DNA from 3 places in the Brevundimonas sp. SGAir0440 genome. Region 1 is predicted to be linked to each of the others. Evidence: predicted binding sites of a transcription regulator. Region 1 holds the regulator's gene; each other region holds the start of a gene.
What was found. Region 1 encodes LexA, which represses DNA repair genes until DNA is damaged. Its sites were predicted from a motif close to ATGTTCNCNANNTGTTCT; they were not measured.
Positions count from the first base shown of each region.

Region 2: a site for LexA is predicted at 5,193-5,210, ahead of dinB (DNA polymerase IV). Genes of this name have one in related genera too.
Region 3: a site for LexA is predicted at 3,332-3,349, ahead of E7T10_RS15215 (ImuA family protein). Genes of this name have one in related genera too.

Region 1 covers NZ_CP039435.1:1,898,013-1,904,482, reverse strand. Annotated here, with positions in the region: gene E7T10_RS09350 (aminodeoxychorismate/anthranilate synthase component II) at 1-418, shown strand, start outside; gene trpD (anthranilate phosphoribosyltransferase) at 421-1,458, shown strand; gene trpC (indole-3-glycerol phosphate synthase TrpC) at 1,455-2,249, shown strand; gene lexA (transcriptional repressor LexA) at 2,368-3,066, shown strand; gene E7T10_RS09330 (ComEC/Rec2 family competence protein) at 3,047-5,164, opposite strand; gene gltX (glutamate--tRNA ligase) at 5,232-6,470, shown strand, end outside.
Region 2 covers NZ_CP039435.1:3,099,828-3,106,297, forward strand. Annotated here, with positions in the region: gene E7T10_RS15330 (hemerythrin domain-containing protein) at 1-125, shown strand, start outside; gene E7T10_RS15335 (SRPBCC family protein) at 168-731, shown strand; gene E7T10_RS15340 (zinc-dependent alcohol dehydrogenase) at 749-1,927, shown strand; gene E7T10_RS15345 (arylesterase) at 2,150-2,719, shown strand; gene E7T10_RS15350 (exodeoxyribonuclease III) at 2,724-3,497, shown strand; gene E7T10_RS15355 (alpha-ketoglutarate-dependent dioxygenase AlkB) at 3,542-4,102, opposite strand; gene dinB (DNA polymerase IV) at 4,099-5,172, opposite strand; gene E7T10_RS15365 (error-prone DNA polymerase) at 5,283-6,470, shown strand, end outside.
Region 3 covers NZ_CP039435.1:3,078,907-3,085,376, reverse strand. Annotated here, with positions in the region: gene E7T10_RS15230 (DUF3182 family protein) at 1-408, opposite strand, end outside; gene E7T10_RS15225 (SemiSWEET family sugar transporter) at 638-919, shown strand; gene E7T10_RS15220 (DNA polymerase Y family protein) at 1,117-2,541, opposite strand; gene E7T10_RS15215 (ImuA family protein) at 2,549-3,304, opposite strand; gene E7T10_RS15210 (hypothetical protein) at 3,558-3,782, shown strand; gene E7T10_RS15205 (DUF1810 family protein) at 3,836-4,219, shown strand; gene E7T10_RS15200 (SOS response-associated peptidase) at 4,245-4,952, opposite strand; gene E7T10_RS15195 (hypothetical protein) at 4,952-5,398, opposite strand; gene E7T10_RS15190 (hypothetical protein) at 5,400-5,636, opposite strand; gene E7T10_RS15185 (YadA-like family protein) at 6,044-6,470, opposite strand, start outside.

The sequences.
Region 1 (6,470 bases):
AGCCGGCATCTGCCTGCCGTTGATCACGACCGCGCCAGAATCGATGCCGATTCTGGGCGTGTGCCTGGGTCATCAGGCCATCGGCCAGGCCTTCGGAGGCGACGTCATTCGCGCCAAGACCCTGATGCACGGCAAGACCTCGCCGATCCTGCATGAGGGTCAGAGCGTCTTCGCCGGCCTGCCCTCGCCCTTCACCGCCACACGCTATCACTCGCTGGCGGTCAAGCGCGAAACCCTGCCGGACGACCTGGAGGTCACCGCCTGGACCGCCGACGGCGAGATCATGGGTTTGCAACATCGCACCCGCCCGATCCACGGTGTGCAGTTCCACCCCGAATCCATCGCCACCGAACACGGTCACGACATGCTGGCCAACTTCCTCGAGATCGCCGGCGTAAAGCGCCTCGCGGCCGCCTGACCGTGGGCGACGGATTCAAGCCGATCCTCGCCCGGCTGGTCGAGGGCCATCCGCTGACGTCGCAACAGGCGCACGACTTCTTCGCCGCCTGCCTGCGCGGCGAGCCGACCCCCTCGCAGGTCGCCGCCGCCGTCACCGCCATGCGGATGCGCGGCGAGACCGTGGACGAGATCGCCGCCTTCGCGGGCGCCATGCGCGAGGCCGCCCTGACGCTGGATCACCCCTATGAGGTGATCGACACGTGCGGCACCGGGGGCGACGGTCAGCACACCTACAATATCTCGACCGCCGCGGCCCTGGTTCTGGCCGGCGCCGGTCTGAAAGTCGCCAAGCATGGCAACCGCGCAATGTCATCGAAATCAGGCTCTTCCGACGTCTTGTCGATCTTGGGCGTGAACCTGATGGCGTCGCAAGCGCAGCAGAAGAAGGCGCTGGACGAAGCCGGGATCTGCTTCCTGTTTGCGCCAGCCTATCACGGGGCGATGCGTCATGTCGGGCCGGTGCGGGCCGAGATCGGTTTTCGCACTGTCTTCAACCTGTTGGGACCGCTTTCGAACCCGGCGTCTGCAAGACGACAGGTCATGGGCGTCTATGATCCGCGCCTGCTGGAGCCGCTGGCCGAGGTGCTGGGCCGGCTGGGCGCCACCCGGGCCTGGACCGTTCACGGCCAGGGCTTGGACGAACTGGCGACTTCCGGCCCTACAGAAGTCGCCGAATGGAAGGACGGCGCGGTTCGCCGCTTCCAGGTCACGCCCGAGGACGCCGGTCTGCCGCGCGCCTCTATCACCGACATTCGCGGCGGCGACGCCGAGGAGAACGCCGTCGCCCTGCGCGCGCTTCTAGCCGGCGCGGCTGGCCCTTACCGCGACATTGTACTGCTGAACGCCGCCGCCGCCCTCGTGGTGTCGGATCGCGCGGCCGATCTGGCCGAGGGTGCCGCGCTCGCAGCTGCCGCGATCGATGACGGTCGAGCCGCCGTGGCGCTGGATCGCCTGGCCCGCATCACCTCCACGCCGCTGGAAATCGAAGAGCCCGCATGACCGACGTTCTGGACCGCATCGCCGCCTACAAGCGCGAGGACGTCGCCGCCCGCAAGGCAGCGACTTCACAGGACGCGATCGAAGCCTTGGCCCGCGCCGCATCCGCTCCACGCGGCTTTCGCGCCGCCTTGGAACGTGTAGGCGAGGAAACCGGGCGTCCCGCCCTGATCGCCGAGATCAAAAAGGCCAGCCCGTCAAAGGGCCTGATCCGGCCCGATTTCGATCCGCCGGCTCTGGCCCGCGCCTATGAGGCCGGCGGCGCGGCCTGTCTGTCGGTGCTGACCGATGGCCCCAGCTTCCAGGGCGACGACGCCTATCTAAGCCAGGCCCGCGAGGCCGTCGCCCTGCCCTGCCTGCGCAAGGACTTCCTGGTCGATCCCTGGCAGGTCGCCGAAAGCCGCGCCCTTGGCGCCGACTGCGTCCTGATCATCCTCGCCATGATTGATGACAGCCTGGCCGCTGAACTGCTGTCGGAAGCCGAACGCTTTGGCATGGACGCGCTCATCGAGACCCACGACGAGGAAGAAATGGCGCGCGCCTGTGCGCTCGGCGGCGATCTGGTGGGGGTCAATAATCGCTCGCTGCGCACGTTCGAGGTCGATCTGGAAACCACGGAGCGGCTGTCCATGCTCAGCCCCGTGCGCGCTCTGCTGGTCGCAGAGAGCGGCATCTTCACGCCCGACGACGTGGCGCGCGTCTCGGCTGCCCATGCCCAGGCGATTCTGGTCGGCGAGAGCCTGATGCGTCAGGCTGATGTCGAGGCGGCGACCCGTCAGCTGCTGTCCGTCTGAGCCGAGATGCGGCGGCAAGCCTCGCCGTTAAGTTGACATTAGCAAGGAACACTTACAGAACATCGACAAATGTTCACGGCCCGTTCCGATTCGTCGGCGGGCGCATGAGGGCCTGGCGATGCTCACGCGCAAACAGCACGAATTGCTGATGTTCATCCACGAACGCATCCAGGAGACCGGCGTCTCCCCTTCGTTCGACGAGATGAAGGAGGCGCTCGATCTGGCCTCCAAGTCCGGCATTCACCGGCTGATTACCGCGCTGGAGGAACGCGGCTTCATCCGCCGTCTCGCTCATCGCGCCCGCGCGTTGGAAGTCACGAAACTGCCCGAACAGGCGACGGCCGGCGCGCCGCGCGGTCGCGCCGGGTTCAAGCCCGACGTCATCGAGGGCGGCGGCGGTGTCAGACCTGCGGCCCCGATGGCGGCGAACGACACCCGCGAACTGCCGCTGATGGGCAAGATCGCCGCCGGCACGCCGATCGACGCGATCGAGCATGAAACCGCCCGCTATCCGGTTCCGGAATCGATGCTGGGTTCTGGCGAGCACTACCTGCTGGAGATCGAAGGCGACTCCATGATCGAAGCCGGTATCCTGAACGGCGACATGGTGGTGATCAAATCGACCGACAACGCCGCCTCCGGCGAGATCGTCGTGGCTCTGGTCGAGGGCGAGCAGGCGACGCTGAAACGCCTTCGCAAGAAGGGGGCCTCGATCGCCCTGGAACCCGCCAACCGCAACTACGAAACCAAGATCTACGGCTCCGATCAGGTCGCCGTTCAGGGCAAGCTGGTCGGCCTCATGCGCCGGTATCACTGACCTCCGGATCGGACTGACGCGTCCAGGGGCGGTCGCCGCGAACATCGGCCGTCCACACCGCGCGCCATCGGTTCGGCTCGCCCGAACTGACGCGCCACAACTCCACCGCCCCGCCTCGCGCAAAGTCCACGCCGTCCAGAACAAGGCGATCCTGACAGGCGCTCGGGACTGAGTTGACGACGGCGCGGACGCTGACGACGGGCGCCGCGCGGCATAACATCTCCATCTGATCGGAGCTCGGCGACTTTCGCCCCCACCAGATTGCTACGGGCCCGGCCTCATCGGTGTCCGGTCGACAGGAGAAGCGGCCGCAGATCCAGCCCGTCTCCGACCGGTCCGTCATCGTCAGCCCCCGTCTTCGTGACCAGAGATCGACTGCAAATTCGCGCACGCCAGGCCGCACGACGACCCCCGCCTGACCACGATGAAAGGCGGCGTTCGTCCCGCCATCGCCAATCCAGAGGTCCGGCGTCGGCGCACGCGGCCAGATCAAGACTGCCGCTGCGAACGGCAGTCCCAACCATCGTAGGCGGCCCTGCCACAGGCAGACGAACAGCACGCCCAGAAAGGCGATCGGCAGGACATAGTTCGGCGCGCTGGCGACGGTTCTGACCGCGCCGGGCATTCCCGCCGTCCACGTGCCGATCGCCAGCATCAGATCCACGCCCCATCCCGCGACCGCCAAGAACGGTCCCCCCAGCCCCAAGGGCTCGAACGCTGCGCCTAAGGCCAGCGCCGGCATCAGGATGAAGTCCGCCACGGGCGACGTGCCGAGATTGGCGAGCAGTCCGTACATGGCGGTGCGGTTGAAATGCTGCATGGCGAACGGTCCCGTCGCCAATCCTGCGACGACGCTGGCCGCCACAGCCGCCGTCAACCAACCGCCCAGCCGTTGGACTGCCAGGATCGGCCAGGGCGCCGATATTTCGCGCGGGCGCTTCGGCCAGGCCTCTACCAGGGCGACCAAGGCCGCCGTCGCCGCGAACGACATCTGAAAGCCCGGCGTGACGATGGCTTCAGGCTGTATCGCCAAAACGATGAAGGCCGCGACCGCCAGGCCGTGCATCGTCACAGCTTGCCGATCCAGCAGGATGGCGAGAAAGGCGATGGAGGCGGTGATGGCCGCCCGCTCGGCCGGCGGCGGCGCGCCCGACACCACCAGATAGACCCCGACCGCCGTCAGGCCCGCCAAGGCCGCGACCTTCTTGCCGTGAACTCGCAGGGCCAACCAGGGCCAGGCCGCGACGCCCAGCCGCACGGCGAAGAAGACGAAACCGCCGACGATGGCCATATGCAGCCCTGACACCGAAAGGATGTGCGCCAGGCCGGAATCGCGCATCACATCCATGTCCTCCTGACTGATCCAGGTTTCATGGCTGGTGGTCATTGCCGCCGCGATCCCGCCGGTTCGTTCGCCAAGCCGCGCCACGATCCGTTCGGCCAATGCGAAGCGGGCGCCATTGATCGCCATTTCAAGTCGAAGCCGCCACGGCGGCGGGGCCAGATCGGCTGTACGCGTGTCGCCCAAGGCGAACGCCACGCCGCCCATGCCCTGAAAGAAGGCGTTGCGCCCGAAGTCGTAGGCGCCGGGGCTGGCCGGCGCAGGCGGCGGATTCAGAATGCCGAACAGGCGGATCGCTTCGCCAGGCCGCGGCGGGTCGCCTCGCACCGTCGCCCGCAAGCGCACCGGCGTCTGTTCGGGCGTCAGTCCGCGGATCCAGACCGGCGCGATCACGACCCGCGCGCCGCGCTGCCCTGGGCTGTCGACATCGACGACCCAGGCTTCGATCACGGTCGGTTCGCTGAGGACGGGCGCGATCGGCGCGGCGACGGCTTCGGTGCGCACCTTGGCCGCCGCCAGCCCGCCTGAAACGCAGGCCAGCATCAAGAGCAGCCAGGTCAGGCGCCGCGACCCGCCGCGCCGGCGCGCCGCAACCCACAGCCCAAAGGCCAAGGCGGCGCCCAGCAGCAAGGGCCACAAGACCGGCTCGGCTCGCAGGGCGAAATAGACGCCGCCGCCCGCGCCGAATGCGACCGGCGCCCATAGCCGCCATCTCAGGGTCTGGGCGGCGACCTCGGCGTGCAGCCAGGCGCGCAATCGCGCAGCGGGGGTAGGTTTTGCCGCATCGGGGCGTATAAGGGCCTCGCTTACGGACCCCTCCCCCATGACCCCACCTTCCTCGACTGTCGTCACCCGCTTCGCCCCCTCGCCGACAGGCTATCTGCATATCGGCGGAGCGAGAACCGCTTTGTTCAACTGGCTGTACGCCAAGAGACACGCAGGGCGTTTCCTGATCCGGGTCGAGGATACCGACCGCGAACGCTCGACCGATGAGGCGGTGAAGGCCATTTTCGATGGCCTGAGTTGGCTGGAGCTGTTCGCCGACGACGAGCCGGTGTTTCAGTTCAGCCGGGCCGACCGCCACCGCGAGGTGGTCGATCAACTGCTCGAAACTGGCCACGCCTACCGCGACTTCACCTCGGCCGAGGAGACCGGTCGTCTGCGTGACGAGGCCAAGGCTGAAAAGCGCACTTTCGAATCGCCCTGGCGCGACCGTGAGCCGACCGTGGACGACTTGGCACTGCCGCACGTCGTGCGCTTCCGTCGGCCGAAGGCGACGACGGTTACGGTGGCCGATGAGGTCCAGGGCGACGTGAACTGGTCCACCGACGACCTGGACGATCTGGTGCTGCTGCGTTCGGACGGCGCGCCGACCTATAATCTCGCCGTCGTCGTGGACGACCATGACATGGGCGTGACCCACGTCATTCGCGGCGACGACCATCTGAACAACGCCGCGCGCCAGAGCCTGATCTACGATGCGCTGGGCTGGACGCGCCCGACCTTCGCCCACATCCCCCTGATCCATGGACCGGACGGCGCCAAGCTGTCGAAGCGTCACGGCGCCCAGGCGGTGCATGAGTATGCCGAGATGGGCTATTTGCCCGAGGCCATGCGCAACTATCTGGCCCGCCTCGGCTGGGCGCACGGCGACGACGAACTGTTCAGCGACGCCCAGGCCATTGCATGGTTCGATCTCGGCGGCATCGGCAAGGCGCCGGCCCGTCTGGACTTCGACAAACTGGCCCACGTCAATTCGCACTGGCTGCGCCTCGCCGACGATGAAAGGCTCGCCAAGCTGACGCTGGATGCGCATCTGCAGAAGGGCCACGCCCTGGCGGAGGCGGACGAAGCCCGCCTCCAGCGCGCCATGCCTTTCGTCAAGGACCGCGCCAAGACGATCCTCGATCTGGCCGACCAAACCGCCTTCGTCCTGAAATCGCGCCCGCTGACCCTGGACGACAAGGCCAAAGCGCTGCTGTCCGGTGAGACGTTGGATCGCCTCGCCCGCTTGCGCGAGCGGCTGTCCCTTTTCCAATCCTGGGATGTCTTCGCGCTGGAA
Region 2 (6,470 bases), 1.2 Mb from region 1:
CCCATATGTTCGAAGAAGAGAGCGATTGGTTCCTGACCCTGAAGGTTAAGGGTCACCACCAGGTCCGTCTGGCCTCGCGTTACGCCGAAGAGTTCGAACGCTACGCTGGCGCCCCCCAGTCCTGAGCCGCCTGATCCCGACCGTCCAACATCAAGGAGGCATCAACGATGTCCGCCCCCCTTTCGACAGACGCCGACGTCCAGTCACCAGCATTCCACGACGACTATGTGGAAGGCGCCTACGACTCCACCAGCATCCAGGCCGTCATGATCAACCAGCCTCGTCAACGGCTTTATGACTACTGGCGCGACTTCCGAAACCTGCCCAGTTTCATGGAGAATGTGAGGTCGGTGGATCTTCTGGACGACCTCCGATCAAGTTGGAGCGTTGCAGGTCCGGCCGGTGCGGAGATCGAGCTTGTCAGCGAGATCACCGAAGATCGTCCCGGCGAATACATCGCCTGGCGGTCGACCGAGGACAGCGATGTCGATCACGAGGGCTGGATCGCGTTTCGCGACAACGCCTTCGGCCGCGGAACCGAGGTGCGTGTCCTGATCAGCTACGACCCGCCGGCGGGCGCCGTCGGCAAACTGGTCGCCAAGGTGATGCAGCGCGAGCCCCGGGTCCAGGCCCGGCGCGAGCTGCGACGTTTCAAACAGCTGATGGAAACGGGCGAAATCTCGACGTCCAAAGCTCCCGACGCGGCGCCGCGCGCCGACCGTCATTTCTGATCCCGGAAGGAATTCCCATGCGCGCCCTGACTTGGCACGGCAAACACAATGTTCAGGTGGACACGGTCCCCGATCCCCAGATCGTCAATCCCCGCGATGCGATCATCAAGATTACGGCGACCGCCATCTGCGGATCGGACCTGCACCTCTACGATAGCGTGATCCCCGGCATGTCCAATGGCGACATCCTCGGCCACGAGTTCATGGGCGAGGTCGTCGAGATCGGCCGTGGCAACACGAGCCTTCAGGTCGGCCAAAAGGTCGTCGTCCCCTTCGTGATCGCCTGCGGCTCCTGCTTCCATTGCGGCAAGCAGCAGTTCTCGGCCTGCGACAACTCCAATCCCGCCGACAAGTCCGACGCATCCGAGATCGCCTACGGTTACCCGGCTGCCGGGCTGTTCGGCTATTCGCATCTGACCGGCGGCTATGCGGGCGGCCAGGCGGAATATGTCCGCGTCCCCTATTCCGACGTCGGCCCGATCGTGGTGCCGGACGGGATTGAGGATGAGCGGGTCCTGTTCCTGTCGGACATCTTCCCCACGGGTTGGATGGCGGCCGAAAACGCGGAGATCGAGCCCGGCGACACGGTGGCGATCTGGGGCTGCGGGCCCGTCGGTCTGTTCGCCATCAAGAGCGCCAGATTGATGGGCGCCGGCCGCATCATCGCCATCGATCATCATCCACGCCGACTGGAGCTCGCCAAGGCGAATGGCGCGGAAGTCCTCAACTATCATGAGGTCAAGGTTCGCGAAGCCCTGATGGAGATGACCGCCGGCATCGGGCCGGATGCCTGCATCGACGCCGTCGGCATGGAGGCGCATGGATTTTCGCCCGACAACATCATCGATGCGGTGAAGCAAGAAACGAAGCTGGGAACGGATCGCCAACATGTCCTGCGCGAGACGATCATGGCGTGTCGCAAGGGAGGACGCGTTTCAATCCCCGGCGTGTATGGCGGGATTGGCGACAAGCTGCCGATCGGCGCCCTCATGCAGAAGGGTCTGACGATCAAGACCGGCCAGACCCATGTGCAGAAATACCTGCCGCAGCTCCTTGAGCTGGTCATGGACGGCAAGATCGACACGACGGATCTGATCAGCCATCGCCTGCCGCTTGAGCAGGCGCCAGAGGCTTACAAGAACTTCCACGACAATCCGAACGAATGGACGAAGGTGGTGCTGAAGCCGCACGGCTGATCGAAGGCCGTCGTTCGAGCCCTACCGCCATGACACGATGGACAGCCAGACATCCGATCGCACCATAGCGAAGTCCGTGATTGTTTCACGAGGCCTGGCAGGAACAGGACGGGTTCAGCGAGCCTTTGGGTAAGCCATGACGCTACACCCGCTGCTCGCCGATCGCTTAGAATCCGGTCTCGGCCTGCCCACCTCATCATCCCGCGACGGAAGAGCATTTTCGTGATCGACGCTGAGCAGGTCGTAACGCTTCTCGGCGACTCGCTCACCGCCGGCTATGGCCTCAGGCCGGCCGAAAGCTTGCCGCGCCAACTGGCGGCGCGATTGGCGAGCGGAACGCCTCCGGTTCGCGTCATCGGCGCGGGCGTGTCCGGCGATACGACAAGGGATGGCTTGCGACGGCTCGATCGGGACGTGCCGGCGCAAACGGATCTTTGCGTCGTCGCCTTGGGCGCCAACGACATGATGCAGTTGGTCCCGGCCGATTACGTCAGGAATAATCTTCTGTCGATCATCGACAAACTCCAACAGCGCAACATCCCCGTTTTGCTGAGCGGCATGCGGGCGCCGCCCTGGTTTGGCGCCTACGCCTGCGCGTTCGACGCGGTCTACCCCGAGGTCGCTCGCGCAGCGAGCGTGCCCCTGATGCCCTTCCTGATGGAGGGTGTAGCGTTGCAGCCGGCCTATGTCTTGCCGGACCGGATCCATCCCAACGCCGCCGGCGTGGGCAAGATGGCCGACACCCTTGCACCCCATGTGCGATCCGCCCTGGCGGCCCTGCGGACGCCGTGACGGGATGCGGCTGGCCACCTTCAACATCAACGGCGTCAATCGTCGCCTGCCCAATCTCCTCGCCTGGCTTGAACAGGCCCAGCCGGACGTGGTCTGCCTTCAGGAGCTGAAGGCGACCGACAGCCAATTTCCGAATGCCGAAATCAAGGCGGCCGGCTACGATGCGGCCTGGGTTGGCGAACAGCGCTGGAACGGCGTCGCAATCCTAAGCCGCATTGGCGAGCCGGTCGTGACCCGACGCCGGCTGCCCGGCAACGCCACTGATCCCCAGGCCCGTTATATAGAGGCGGCAGTCAATGGCGTGTTGATCGGCTGCCTCTATTTGCCCAACGGCAATCCCAGGCCCGGGCCCAAGTTCGACTACAAGCTTGCCTGGGCCGACCGGCTGATCGCCCATGCGGGGACCCTCTACGCCACTGCAGCGCCGGTCGTGCTCGCCGGCGACTACAATGTCGTCCCGACCAACGCCGACATCTACAACACCAGTTCGTGGAAGGCCGACGCCCTGCTTCAGCCCGAGAGCCGCGCGGCCTTCAAGCGCCTGCTGGACCAGGGCTGGACCGACGCCCTGCGCGAGCGTTTCCCGCACGATCCGCCGCCCTGGACCTTCTGGTCCTATTTCCGCGAGGCCTGGTGCCGCGACGCCGGTCTGCGGATCGACCATGTGCTGCTCAACGGTCTCGCGGCCGAACGGCTGACCGACGCCGGCGTCGATCGCGCGGTGCGCGGCGCCGAGGGCGCGAGCGACCACGCGCCGGTCTGGATCGAGCTTGCCTGACCCAGCCGATCCGGACCGCTGGACGTCAGTCGACCCAACAATCGTCAAGCCGTCAGGGTCCGGAAGGTGATGGAATAGCGCAAGGCTGTCATAGGTGTGATAGAATGCTCCCAAGCAGCGCGCGCCTCTCCTGACAGGCGATAGACCGAGCCGCTCGCCAGCGCCGCATTTCGACGCAGAAAGCCCGTCCCCTGGCGACGGCGCAGCCGCATCACGCAGGGCGCAAGTAAGGACACGCCCAGGATTTCCCCATAGACGGGGCGGTCGCGATGCCAGCCGATGCCGGCGCCCGGCGCATATTCATTGACCAGAACCTGCACAAAGGCCGCGCCGTTCAGATCGAGGCGGCCCGCCAAGCGCGCCATTAAGGTCGAGAGAAACGCCGGCCAACCCGCGCCATCACCCCCGCGGTCGAAGGCGGCGATCCGGCGATGACCCAGGTAGCCCAGATGTTCATAGGGTTTGAACGCCAGAGTCTGGAGCGCGGCGACAAGCGCGGCCTGTTCAGGCGCCGACAGGACGCCGGCCCAATAGTCAAAGCCCGCCACCACGGGCGTGCGCGCGGGTGCATCGTCGAACAGGTCGATTTGCGATAGTTCGGTCACGCCAGGACCAGTTGGTTCGCCGCGGCGCCGGTCGTCTCCAGATTGGACAGGCTTACCCCGACCAGGCGCACGCCCCGGCTTGGCGGGTAAAGGGACCGGACCAGCACCCGACTGACCTCGTGCAGGGCTTGGCGGGAGGCCACAGGCTCGGACAGGGACCGGCTTCGCGTCGATTGCTGGAAGTCCGCCCATTTGACCTTGACGGTGACCGTCCGTCCCCGGCTGCCGGTCTTCTCGCACCAGGCCCAGACATCGTCGGCCATGGCCATTACCCCGGCCTCGATCGCGTCCGGATCGGTCAGGTCGGAGGCGAAGGTGGTTTCCGAACCGCTCGACTTGCGGGTCCGGTCGGGATTGACCGGACGATCGTCCTCGCCGCGGGCGATGGCGTAATACCAGGGCCCGGACTTGCCGAAATGATGCTGGAGAAAGGCTCGGGATTGGCGGCGCAGATCCGCGCCGGTGCGGATCCCCAGCCCTTCCAACTTCGCGGCCGTCACCGGCCCCACGCCGTGGAAGCGCCTGACCGGCAAATCCTCGACGAAGGCCTCGCCACGCCCGGGCGCCACGACAAACTGGCCGTTCGGCTTGTTCTGGTCCGACGCCAGCTTGGCCAGAAACTTGTTGTACGAAATGCCCGCCGAAGCCGTCAGGCCGGTCTCCTCGAGGATCCGCCGCCTGATTTCCTCCGCCGTCGCCGAGGCGGTCCCCAGGCCTCGTCTGTCCGCCGTCACATCGAGATAAGCCTCGTCCAGCGACAGGGGCTCGATCAGGTCGGTGTAGTCCGCAAAGATCGCATGGATCTGCGCCGAGACCGCGCGATAGACCTCGAAGCGCGGCGGGGCGAAGACGAGGTCCGGGCATTTGCGCAGGGCGGTTGTGGAGGGCATGGCCGAGCGCACCCCAAACCGCCGCGCCTCATAGCTGGCGGCGGCGACCACGCCGCGCGCCGCCGCGTGCCCCACCGCCACGGGCCGACCGCGCAGGGCGGGATCATCCCTCTGTTCCACGGAGGCGAAGAAAGCGTCCATGTCCACGTGGACGATCTTGCGGGTTGCGACGCCGGACATGCAGCCTGCATATCAAGACGAGAACAAAAAGAAAACATTTGTCCAAGGCGACGCTTGCCATTCGGCTCGCCGGAGTGCTGTCGGGGAGATCGAACAGCCGCTCAATCCCTATGTCTTACGTCGAGCTTCAAGCCACTTCGCACTTCTCCTTCCTGCGCGGCGCCAGCAGTTGCGAGCTGCTGTTCGAACAGGCCCGGCTGTGCGGGCTGGACGCCCTGGCCATCGTCGATCGCAACTCGCTGGCCGGGATCGTGCGCGCCCATGAGGCGGCCAAGGCCTCCGGCGTACGGCTGATCGTTGGCTGCCGGCTTGACCTGATCGATGGGACAGGCGTGCTTGTCTATCCGACCGATCGACCGGCCTATTCCCGACTGACGCGCCTGCTCTCCCTGGGCAAACGCCGCGCCGGCAAGGCGAAATGCCACCTCGACTGGTCGGACCTGAAAGACTGGTCGGAGGGCCTGATCGCCATCCTGGTTCCGGACGAGGCGGACGAGGCCTGCGCCGCCAATCTGCGACGGCTGAAGGCGACCTTTCCCGCAGGCGCCTATCTCGCCCTGACGCTGCGACGACGCCCAGGGGACGCATTGCGACTGCATGACCTGTCGAACCTCGCCGTCCAGGCCGGCGTGCCGACCGTCGTGACCAACGACGTCCTCTTTCATCATCCTGACCAACGCCTGTTGCAGGACGTGGTCACCTGCGTGAGGCACGGCTGCACCATCGACGAACTGGGCTTCCGGCGCGAACGCCATGCGGACCGCTATCTGAAGCCGCCCCACGAAATGCACCGCCTGTTCAAGGCCTATCCCGAGGCCCTGGCCCGCTCGGTCGAGATCGCCGACCGCTGCCGGTTTTCGCTGGATGAGTTGGCGTATCAATATCCGGACGAGGTCTCGACGCCGGGCATGACGCCGCAGCAGACGCTGGAACAGCTGACCTGGGCCGGAGCCGCCGAGCGCTATCCGGAAGGGCTGCCGGATAGGGTGCGCAAGACGCTTCGGCACGAACTCGATCTGATCGGCCAGCTCGGTTACGCCCCCTATTTCCTGACGGTCCATTCGATCGTTCGCTTCGCCCGCAGCCAGGACATTCTGTGCCAAGGACGCGGCTCGGCCGCTAACTCCGCCGTCTGCTATGTCCTGGGCATCACCTCGATCGACCCGGGCCGCAATGATCTGCTGTTCGAACGCTTCGTCAGCCAGGAGCGTCGCGAGCCCCCGGACATCGATGTCGATTTCGAGCACGAGCGGCGCGAGGTCGTCATGCAGTGGATCTTCGAGACCTACGGCCGCAAC
Region 3 (6,470 bases), 1.2 Mb from region 1:
ATCGCCCAGACGTTCGGCCATGGTGTTGGACCAGCCGGTCGGGCAGGTCGCGGACCGATCGATCAGGCCGTGGGTGATCGCCTTGGTGGCGATGAAGCGGTGGGGGACGCGGCCGCCCAACAGATTGCCTGCGGTGAAGACCGTGCGCGAGGTCATGTCTTCGCCGATCAAGGTGTCGCGAGGCACCAGCAAGACATCAGGTCCGACGTCTTCCGCGTCTTCAACCACATCAATGACCGGGAGCCGCAGAAGGCGCGCCAGGCGAGACACCAGCATTTCTCTGGACGCCTGATCGTGCAGATTGCCGGGATTGTGCCCGTCCGGATCGAACAGCGCGATGCCGGCAAGGGCGGCCGCATTGGTAAACGAAGGCATCGGGGCGACGCCCAATGGATTGACGATGGTCATGGCGGTCAGCGCTCCCTGCCGAGGGTCAACCCCAAGACGGGTCAACGGTTCAGCAACCCGGTCCTTCTTTTTTGCGAGAGCTGAGGCGTCGTCGTTGAGAGGACAGGCCGGCGCCGCGACGGGGGCAGAAATCGGGATTGGAAACGTCCTATCCCCGCGCGGCTTCGCCACTGTAGAGGTGCGTTTTCGCACACAGGAACGGTGACCCAAGGGGCGCCGTTGCCCCTCCATGAGCGACCTGACAGCCAACATTGTGGGTACAGCGGCGGCGGTCTGCTCGATCACGAGCTTTGCGCCCCAAGCCCTCAAGATCTGGAAAGAGCGCGACGCGTCTTCGGTCAGCCTCAAGACCTATTCGCTCACCGTCACCTGTTTCATCCTCTGGGTGGTCTATGGCGTCATGACCCGAGCCTGGCCGGTGGCTGTGTCGAACAGTTTTGCCCTGGTCATGGCGGCCTGCGTCCTGATCATGAAGTGGCGGTTTCGCGATGGCGATCCTGACGGGCATTAGGTTGCATCTACCGGCTACCGCGTATCCCTCGCCTTGCCCGTGCCTGTCAGACGTGGCCCGGTACAACCGGTATTGCTGGGGAGGGCCATGCAGACATGCTAGTTGTCCGATCAACAAGCGGCAGCCAAGGCCGACGGTCAGCAATTCCGAGACAGCGCGGACCACTCGAGATTGACATTGACCCCGGTCGAAAGGTGTCAGCCGAAGAGCCCGTGGAGCCACCAGCTGAGATCGCCGGTCTGAGACTGTTCGCCATCGCCGCGTCGAAAGACCCAGAAGCGCGCGCCAGCTTCGTCCTCCAGCTGAAAATAGTCGCGCACCGCATCGCGTTCGCCGTCACGCCGCCACCATTCGCCGAAGATCCGCTCAGGACCATCAGCGCGCCTGACGCGATGACGAACGCCGCGCCAGCTGAAGGCGACCGGCGGCTGATCGGGCAGGAGCGCGACAGCCTCGATGGCTTCAGGACGGGCGAGCAAACGCGAAGGGCGCGGCCAGCGACGCGTCCAGGTTTCCGGCACCGGCGGCGCGGTCGGCGGCAGTTTGCGGATCGAGCGTTCGGGCACGTCGCTCTGCGCCGGGGCCATCCGATACAGGTTCTGCGGGCCCAGGCGATTGGCCAGCAGATCGACGAGATCGCCGATGTCCGGCGTCGCCGGGCCGCTTAGATCGCCAGCGGCGGGCGAGCAGTCCAGCGTCAGGACGACCGGCGCCGCCAGGACCATGGCCTCCACGCCGAGGCCAGGATCGATGCTTTCGATCTTGTCGCAGAGCAGGCGTGTGAGCCGCGCGACATCGCGGACGGGGCGCGCTAGGCCGACGCGGATGGCCTCGGTCCGGTTGTCGATCCGTTCAAACCGCAGGTCGAGTCGCGACGCGCCAAGCCCTTGAGCTTCGAGCGCCTCGCTCAGGGCTTCGACCAGTTTCAGCGTGTAGCGTGCCAGGGTCTCGGGCGCGCCGATCGGCTCGGCGAAGACCCGCCGGACCTGGATCAGTTCCGGAGCGTCGATCGGGGTGATCGGCTCCTGGGCGCGACCGTAGGCCTGATCCAGTCGACGGATCAGTTCCGGCCCGAAGCGCAGGGCCAGAGGCGCGCGAGGCTTGGCCTCCAGTTCGCCTATGGTGTCGATCCCCAGACGTCCCAGGCCATCGACCATGTCAGAGGGCAGGCGCAAGGCGCGCAAAGGCAGGCGACGGATGGCAGGCCCTCCGCGCGCGACGACGATCGTTGGTTCGGCGAGGTTGCGGGCCAAAGCATGGGCGGCGCCCCAGGTGTCGGCGAGGGCGGCGTGGGCGCCCAGGCCGACAGCGGCGGTCTGGGCGATCAGATCCTCGAGCAGGCCCTCATCGCCGCCGTAGCGGTGACCGGCCCCGGTGACATCGAGCACCAGGCCGTCCGGCGGGTCGGCGGCGACGATCGGCGCATAGCGGCGCAGCGCCCAGAGGGCGAGCTCGTCCAGAGCGGCCGCATCCCCTGCGGGGTCGAAGGGATGAACGACGAGATCTGCGACCAAAGCCCGGGCCTGGGTCGCGGCCATGCCGGGATGCAGACGATAGGCGCGGGCGGCGGGGTCGGCGGCCAGCACCACGCGTTTGCGGCCTTGGCGCCCGATCAGGACCATCGGCGTATCAGGCGACGGCGCGTCGGGTCCAAGCCGGCGTCGCAGCCGATCGGTCGGCCAGGTGGGGAGGTAGAGCGAGACGACCCGTCTCATCGCAGGCTTCCAGTTCGAAATCCGCGCAGGCTCCGGCGCGGCAGCGGATCAGTTCGACAAACCAGCGCGGGCGGCCGACGCCGGGCACGGGCAGGGGGGCGGAGGGCAGGGCGGTGACCCGCCAGCGGGTGGCGGCGGCGGTCGGCTGGCCGAAGTCCGCCGCCTCGGCCTGACGACGCCATCGTCGCACGGCCAGACCAAGAGAGCCGGTGTCCTCGGCGACCAACTGCAGCCGCCGGGACGCCGTCATGGACAGGCGGGCCACTTCGCCGACGACCGCGCCGAACCCGCCGTGACGCAGGCCGTCCTCGAAGGCGGCCAGCAATCCGGCCTCGTCACCGGCCTCCACATAAATGACCCGGTTCGAGGACAGTCCCGCCTGCTCCAGCGCCGGCGCGAACAGGTCCGGGCGTGTTACGCACCAGAGCACCGGTCCCTGGGTGCGCGCTGCGACACCGGCCGCAAACAATGCGGCGACCGCGCCGTCGATGGCCCCGTCGCCGCCGCCGGCCACCTCATGTAGCGCCCCGAGCGCCAGGCCGCCGGCGGGCAGCCGCCCATCAAGCGCAGCCAGGCCGAACGGCAGCACGCCGCTTGGCGAACGTCGCCCCGCCTCGATGCGGGCGATCTCCGCGCGGAGCGCCTGGAAGGATGGGGAGGCGGCGGACATGATCTCCTGAAACCGATCGCGGTCTGAATGTTCCGCATTTGTTCTTATTCGAGCGAGCGAGAGTCAAGCCGGATCGCAACGGCGTTGTGGATCGCCCTGTGGGCGGCGCCATCCCGGCCCGCTGCGCGTTAGCCCGACGATGATGCAGCCCTTCCGATACCCCACGACTCCGGACGGCCGTTATTTCGTGGTGCGAGGCCGGCTGTGGCGGTGCTCCAATCCAGCCTTGTCGGTTGAGAAAAGGGACGAACGGGTGCGTGATCTGATGTCGGCGCGCCGGGCGGTGCGGACGGCCCTGGCGGCTGAGGATACGGACGCCCTGGCCGCAGCGCGGCGAAACGTTGACAAGGCCAAGGTCGGATTGGGAGAGCGGGGCCCGGTGTGGTGGACCGACGGCTCGCCGGATCTCAATCGACACATGGCGCGAAACACCCCCTATGCGGACTGGTTCGCCGGTCTGGGCGAGACAGGCGAATGACCACAGCACTCGACCGTTTCGTCCTAGCTCAAGACCCCGTGTTCGAAACGGCGATGGCCGAGCTCGCGGCGGGTCGCAAGACAAGCCACTGGATGTGGTTCGTCTTCCCCCAGGCGCGGTCGTTGGGACTGTCTTCGACGGCTGCCTTGTATGGGATCGGATCGCTCGCGGAGGCGCAAGCCTATCTGCTGCATCCCGTTCTAGGGGCGCGTCTCATCCGCGCTGCCCAGAGCGCGACCACAGCGCCGGCGGTTTCGGTGCATCAGCTGTTCGGATCGCCCGATGACCTCAAATTCCGCTCGTCGATGACCCTGTTTGCCGCCGTGGCGCCCGATCCGAGTGTGTTCGATGCGGCGCTCGCACGTTGGGGCCTTTCGCCTGATCCGTTGACCGCAGAACTTGTGTCGATCGCCAGGGCGGGACCGGATCGTCTTTAATCAAATATCGGCCGCTTTACGTGGCCTAGGCGTCGATAACTGACAAAGCGCCGTCGGGCAGCGGGCGCTGCAGCGCCTTGGCCGTCTCCCACGGCGCCGTCATCCAGGCCTCGATCTCGTCGGACTGCGTCAGGATCACCGGCATGGCCTTGGGGTGAACCGCGCCGACCTCGGCGTTAGGTTCGGTCGTCAGAAAGGCGAAGACGTCGATCGTCTCCATGCCGGTCTTGATCTTGCGGACGCTCGTGTGGGCCTGGAGGTGGATGCCGGCGAAGAAGGCGAGCGGCTCGGGTTCGTCTCCCGCGAGCTTGAACCAGACGGGCCGGTATTTTCCGGCCGCGTCCCGGCCCGGTTCGCTGAAGGCGGTGAAAGGCACCAGGCATCGAGATGCCGGCGACAGATATGGGCGCCAATGGCCGGAGCTGGTGTTGCGGACGTTGGTCGTGCCGCTGTCGGGTTCGAACTCGAGGATCTTCTGGAAGTCGACTTCGCCGCCTTTTGCGCGCAACTTGTCGGCGCGCTTTGTGGCATTGTCGAAGATCATCTTCTGGGATGACGGCATGCCCCAGCGCGCCGAAGCCAGAATGCGCTCTGCGCCCTCCCAGCGCACGATCGGCGCGGGATAGTCGGGATAGAGGTCGCTTGGCGCGAGGTTGCCGACAGTCGACCGCATGGCGTTCGCCGCATCCAATATGGCTTGGGGGCCGGAGCGTTGGCGGTACAGGTTGCACATCAGGCTCTGGCCTTTTTCAGAGCCGCAGCCAGGGATTTGCGCTCCGCCTCATAGGTCGTCTCCGCCTCCTGACGCGCCTGATTCAGCGTGGCCTGTTGTTCTTCGAAATCAGCCCTTACCGCCTGATGGCGTTGATCCAGATCGGCTAGCGCCGCCTGCAGCTTTTCGATTTTGGCGGCCTTCGCCTTGGATGGTCCCCGAGGTTTCGCGGGTTTCGCCTTGCCGATCTTGCCGACATCGATCGCAAGCCCGCGCTCGATGACCTCGCCAGGAGAGGCTAGGGCGGCCTCGTAATCCGGTCCGCCGGAAAGCTGGCTCGCCAGGCCGGTTGCGAACAGATCTTGCTTTGAGCCCCAGGCTTCCAAAGCCTTGGGTCGCGAGCTTGTGGCGACGGTGAAGGCATGGAAGCCGTCGGACCAGGTGAAGACCTTCAGCTTGGCCGCCATGTCAGTCGATCAGTCCGCGACGCTGCATGTCCATGATGATGGGATCGGTCAGCGAAGCGATGACCTCCATGTCGAAGGCGTCCTCCGCTTCCATCTCATCGGCAAATGAGCGTGGCGGGTTTTGGCGCAGGGTCGAAAGCCGCCAGGACGACTGGACCACCTGCTGCCGGGCCAGATGCTCGATGCGTTGCAGGCGAACGCCGGCGCGCGATCTGATGAGGGTCTTGCGTGTCGCCATCAGTCGGTCCTCCCGGCCGAACCCTGACACGCAGGCCGACGAATGTGGAGTCGCCATCATAGCAGGCGGCCTCAGAAGCGCCGGTTGCGACTGACCAGAGACGGCGGCTTTCGATAAGCGGCAGGGGTTCAGAACGTCCGACGCTCGTCTGCGATACCCAAGACCGCAGTCGGCGCAAGCGAGGGATGACGTGCGCAGATGGCGCGTCTTTGCCTGAGCATCGTGTGATAACAGTCAGCCAGATCCAACAGTTGCAGACCCGTCAGTCTGTCGCCCGCAGCAATGAAACGCGGCTTCATCTCCTCAAAATCGTCATCGCTCATTGTGGCAGAAGGGGAGGTCTGCATATCGGGCTTGATCCATCTTGGGCCTGAAGGCAGCGGGAGGTTTAGCTCCCCCACTCCGGTTTAGAACCTCCAGCCGATGCCGGCGTTCGCGCCGACATGGTTCTGGGTGTCGAAGGTCGCGCCGGCCCGGAAGACCATGGAGCCGTCGCCCAGGGCGCGGGAGTAGCCCATCGCCATGGCCGATTGGCCTTCGTAGGTGCCGTAGCCGACCGCGAACATCGACTTGCCGCGCTCGGCGATCTGCGGCATCCCGGCCGCCGCCAAAGCCCCCGCCGTGCCGGCGAAAGCCAGCTTTCGCACCTCCTGGACGTTGTAGTTGACCGCCGCCAGCCGCATGTCGGTGTAGGTGTTCGACTGCTGGATCGCTTCGTTCATGCTCTCCCGAAGCTGCAGCATATTGACGGCGTCGGTGTCGGCGACCCCGGCGGCGACATTGCTGACGGTGACCGCCGGCCCGTTGCTGCGACCCAGGACGACGCGGGTCTGA